DNA from 2 places in the Pseudomonas sp. GQ91 genome. Region 1 is predicted to be linked to the other one. Evidence: riboswitches for the same ligand, from Rfam matches in the RefSeq annotation. Region 1 holds a riboswitch; the other holds the start of a gene.
What was found. A riboswitch is a leader RNA that binds a small molecule or an ion and turns the genes downstream of it on or off. The one in region 1 is predicted to bind cobalamin.
Positions count from the first base shown of each region.

Region 2: another riboswitch for cobalamin. It lies ahead of cobO (cob(I)yrinic acid a,c-diamide adenosyltransferase); the one in region 1 lies ahead of cobW (cobalamin biosynthesis protein CobW).

Region 1 covers NZ_JCAXED010000001.1:59,259-61,642, reverse strand. The annotation lists gene cobN (cobaltochelatase subunit CobN) at 1-83, opposite strand, end outside; gene cobW (cobalamin biosynthesis protein CobW) at 87-1,154, opposite strand; cobalamin riboswitch at 1,248-1,449, opposite strand; cobalamin riboswitch at 1,492-1,718, shown strand; gene AC6CIA_RS00220 (CbtB domain-containing protein) at 1,814-2,002, shown strand; gene AC6CIA_RS00215 (CbtA family protein) at 2,014-2,384, shown strand, end outside.
Region 2 covers NZ_JCAXED010000008.1:19,608-21,991, reverse strand. The annotation lists gene AC6CIA_RS13445 (cobyrinic acid a,c-diamide synthase CobB) at 1-320, opposite strand, end outside; gene cobO (cob(I)yrinic acid a,c-diamide adenosyltransferase) at 317-928, opposite strand; cobalamin riboswitch at 1,006-1,253, opposite strand; gene AC6CIA_RS13435 (PQQ-dependent sugar dehydrogenase) at 1,353-2,384, shown strand, end outside.

The DNA of each region.
Region 1 (2,384 bases):
ACCAGCTCGGCTGGGGTCTGTCCGAGGTCGGCGATGTTGTCATCGGCAACGAATCCGCCGGGCTGGGTCCTGAGCAAGTGCATGATTTAAACGCTGAGGGCGGCGCGCAGCTGCGCTTCGAGACCCGCCGCATCCAATGCCTGGCCGATCAACACCAACCGCGTGGTGCGGGCTTCATCAGCCCCCCAGGCACGGTCGAAATGCTTGTCGAAACGCGTCCCGACGCCCTGGATCAGCAGGCGCATCGGCTTGCCGGGAATCGCGGCGAAGCCTTTCACGCGCAGGATCCCGTGCTGCACCACCAGTTGCGCCAAAGCATCCAGCAGCCGCGCTTCGTCGGCCTGCGGCAGGTCAATGGAGATGGAGTCGAACGCATCGTGATCATGCTCATGATCGTCTTCACCTTCGTGATGATGATCGTGATGACTATGGCGCGCGTCGATATGTGCTTCGGAGCCAGCACCGAGGCCGATCAGCACATCCAGCGGCAGGCGACCACTGCTGGCTTCGATGACTTTCACCGCCGGCGGCAACTCTTGCGCCACTTCCAGGCGCACGCGGGCCAGGTCTTCAGGGCTGATCAAGTCGGTCTTGTTGAGGATCACCAGGTCGGCGCTGGCCAACTGGTCGGCAAACAACTCGTGCAGCGGCGACTCATGGTCCAGGTTCGGGTCAAGCTTGCGCTGGGCATCGACCTGATCCGGGAACGCGGCGAAGGTACCGGCCGCCACGGCCGGACTGTCGACCACGGTGATCACCGCGTCAACGGTGCAGGCGCTGCGGATTTCCGGCCACTGGAAGGCCTGGACCAGTGGTTTTGGCAGGGCCAGGCCCGAGGTTTCGATAAGGATGTGATCGAGGTCGCCACGACGAGCCACCAACTCCCGCATCACCGGAAAGAACTCTTCCTGGACGGTGCAGCACAGGCAGCCGTTGGCCAGTTCGTAGACCCGACCATTGGCTTCTTCTTCGGTGCAACCGATGGCGCACTGCTTGAGAATCTCACCGTCGATGCCCAATTCACCGAACTCGTTGACGATCACCGCGATGCGGCGGCCTTGCGCGTTGTCCAGCATATGCCGCAGCAAGGTGGTTTTACCTGATCCGAGGAAGCCGGTAACGATAGTGACGGGGAGTTTGGCCAGTGTTTTCATCGAATGCCCTTTAGGGCGGGCATACGGGACGACTGGCCCTGCGGCGGCGCGCAGAAACGAAATTCGTCACCGGATCACCCCGCCCGGTTGAAATGGAAAATCAGTTGCGAGGCAGGTCTCCTGGCTTGGGGCTTGCCGCTCTTTCGAGCGGCGCTGGCTGCGCCTTCCCGCCGGGTTCCGGCAGTGGCATGGCAGGCAGATAAACCCTTTACAGTTGCGGGGGCAGCCGCGGCATTGACCGCGTTCCCTTCTTAGCTTCGACCTCGGCCGAAGAACCTCGAAGCTGCAAGGCTACAGGGGCTCGGGCCATTTGACTACCATCCCCGGGCCATGCTCTCCTACGCATCTTGTTTCGGGTGCCCTTCACAGGGTGAAACGGGAAACCGGTAAATCCAGAGCTGTTTTTCAAGGCTCAGGACCAGTCCGGTGCTGCCCCCGCAACGGTAAGCGAGCGAAGTGTCAAATCCACTGTGCCAGCGGCATGGGAAGGTGACGCTTTTCGGGATGACTCTTTCCAGAGCCCCCCTCGCAAGCCCGGAGACCGGCCCGATCATTCAATAACAAACCCGCGGTGGGCGGGCGCTGTTCCGAACCCTGCGTGCCCGGCTCGCGGGGTTTGCATGCGCTCGTTTCACCCTGTCACTCGAAAGGGACGCGCCATGTCGATCATCAGCAGCACTTCGCCTACCGCCAGCAGCACCGCCACCTTGAGTCAGCGCCTGACCGCCGCCATTGGTGCGTCGATCCTCGGTGTGTGCCTGGTGTACTTCGCCGGGTTCTCGCACATCGAGGCCGTCCACAACGCCGCCCACGATACGCGCCACAGCGCCGCCTTCCCGTGCCATTGAGGGCTGTCGACATGATCAAGCGAATTGCCCAAACCGCCGGTTTTACCGGTCTGCTGGCCGCGCTGTTGTTGACCTTGCTGCAAAGCCTGTGGGTTGCCCCGCTGATTATCCAGGCGGAAGCCTATGAAAGCGCCCCGGCCGCCAGCGAGGTCCACGAGCACGCCGCAGGCACCGTGGCCCACAGCCACGACGCCGAAGCTTGGGCCCCGGAAGATGGCTGGCAGCGCGTGGTGTTCACCACGGGCAGTAATCTGGTGGTGGCGGTGGGTTTCGCACTATTGCTCGCCGGCCTGTACACCCTGCGCGCACCGACTCGTACGGCCCAGGGGTTGCTCTGGGGACTGGCCGGTTACGCCACGTTTGTGCTGGCGCCGACGTTGGG
Region 2 (2,384 bases), on a different contig from region 1:
AGGTCGGCGCTGGACGGCGTACCGTCAAACAGGCCCATGACACCCTCAATCAGGATCAAGTCAGCCTCAGCCGCCGCTTCCCACAGCAAACGTCGACTTTCCTGCTCGCCCACCATCCACATGTCCAATTGATAGACCGGCGCGCCACTGGCGCGCTCATGAATCATCGGGTCGAGAAAGTCCGGACCGCATTTGAACACCCGTACGTTGCGCCCCAGATTGCGGTGCAAACGGGCCAGAGCGGCAGTGACGGTGGTCTTGCCCTGGCCGGATGCCGGCGCGGCGATCAGGACGGCCGGGCAATGTCGCGGCTGATTCAAAGTTCGATGCCCTTCTGTGCCTTGATCCCGGCCTGGAACGCATGTTTGAGCATGCCCATTTCAGTCACGGTGTCGGCCATTTCAATCAGCTCCGGCTTGGCACCACGCCCGGTGACCAGCACATGCTGCATCGGCGGACGGGCTTGCAGGTCACTGAGGACCTGATCCAGATCGAGATAGCCGTGCTTGAGGGCAATATTCAGCTCATCCAGGACCACCAGGCCAATGCCGGGATCCTGCAACATTTCCCGCGAGACCTGCCAGGCCGCTTCGGCGGCGGCGATATCACGCTGGCGATCCTGGGTTTCCCAGGTAAAGCCCTCGCCCATCACATGGAAACGCACTTGCTCGGGGAAGCGGCGGAAGAACAATTCTTCACCGGTGCTGTTGCGCCCCTTGATGAACTGCACCACACCGCACTGCATGCCGTGGCCCATGGCTCGAGCCAGCATGCCGAAGGCCGAACTGCTCTTGCCTTTGCCATTGCCGGTCAGCACCAGCAGCAACCCGCATTCATTTGGCGAATTGGCGATACGCTCGTCGATAAGCGCTTTTTTGCGCAGCATGCGCGCCAGATGGCGTTCGTCACGCTCAGGGGATTCAGACATGGCAGCTCTCCGTTGGGGCTGGACAAAAACGGCAGGCAGGAAAAGACACAGGTAAAGCCAAGCATCGCCCACCGTGATGCTGTTGGATGGATCAGGCCGGTCTCCGGACTCATGAGTGGCGCGCTCCCTGGGGAGAACAGACCGACAGTGCGCCTTCCCATATCGAAGCGATACAGTGGCAAAAGCAGCGTCTTGACTCATTTACCGTTGCGGGGGCAGCGCCGGGATTGTGGCTGCACTGTGTACAAGTGCGCTCACTCACCGGCTTCCCTGTTTCACTCTGTCGACTTGATCGTCACAGAGCACCTGAAACAAGCGGCGAAGGTTAGTGGGTTGGGGGTGGAGCGTCAATTAAAGCCGGCCATGCACTTGAACCATCTCGCCGGCCCGCGCCTCTATGACTACAAGTACTGAGGAGAAAAACATGCATAAGACTCGACTCGCCCTACTGGTCATGGCCGCAGGCGCCCTTGCCGCGTGCGGTGAAAGTTCGACCCTGCAAGTGTCCGATGGCACCGGGCCTTCGCCCAAACTGCCGGAGCCGAACAAGACGCTGATCCCGACCGTGAACATCGCCCCGGCCGTGGGCTGGCCCGACGGCGTCAAGCCGACAGCCGCGCCCGGCACCCAGGTGGCGGCGTTTGCCGAAGGCCTGGATCACCCGCGCTGGCTATACGTGCTGCCCAATGGCGACGTGCTCGTAGCGGAAACCAACGCACCACCCAAGCCGGATGATGCCCAAGGCATTCGCGGCTGGGTCATGGAAAAAGTCATGGGTCGTGCCGGTGCCGGTGTACCCAGCCCGAACCGCATCACCTTGCTGCGTGATGCCGATCATGACGGCGTGGCGGAAACCCGTACGGTGTTCCTGGAAAACCTCAACTCCCCGTTCGGCATGACCCTGGTGGGTAACGATCTGTATGTCGCCGATTCGGACAAGCTGCTGCGATTCCCCTACCAGACCGGCGAAACCTCGATCACCGCGCCGGAAACCAAAGTCATCGATCTGCCGGGCGGCCCTCTGAATCATCACTGGACCAAAAACGTGATCGCCAGCAAGGACGGCAGCAAGCTGTACGTCAGCGTCGGCTCCAACAGCAACGTCGGGGAAAACGGCATGGACGCCGAACAGGGACGTGCGGCGATTTGGGAAGTGGATCGAGCCAGCGGCAAGCAGCGGATTTTCGCATCCGGCCTGCGTAACCCCAACGGCATGGCCTGGGAACCCCAAAGCGGCAAGCTGTGGACCGCGGTCAACGAGCGCGACGAAATCGGCAGCGACCTCGTGCCGGACTACATCACGTCAGTCAAGGATGGCGGCTTTTATGGCTGGCCGTTCAGCTACTACGGCCAGCACGTGGATGTGCGCGTGAAACCGCAGGATCTGAATCTGGTGGCCAAAGCCATCGTGCCGGATTATGCCGTCGGGCCGCATACGGCCTCGCTGGGCCTGACC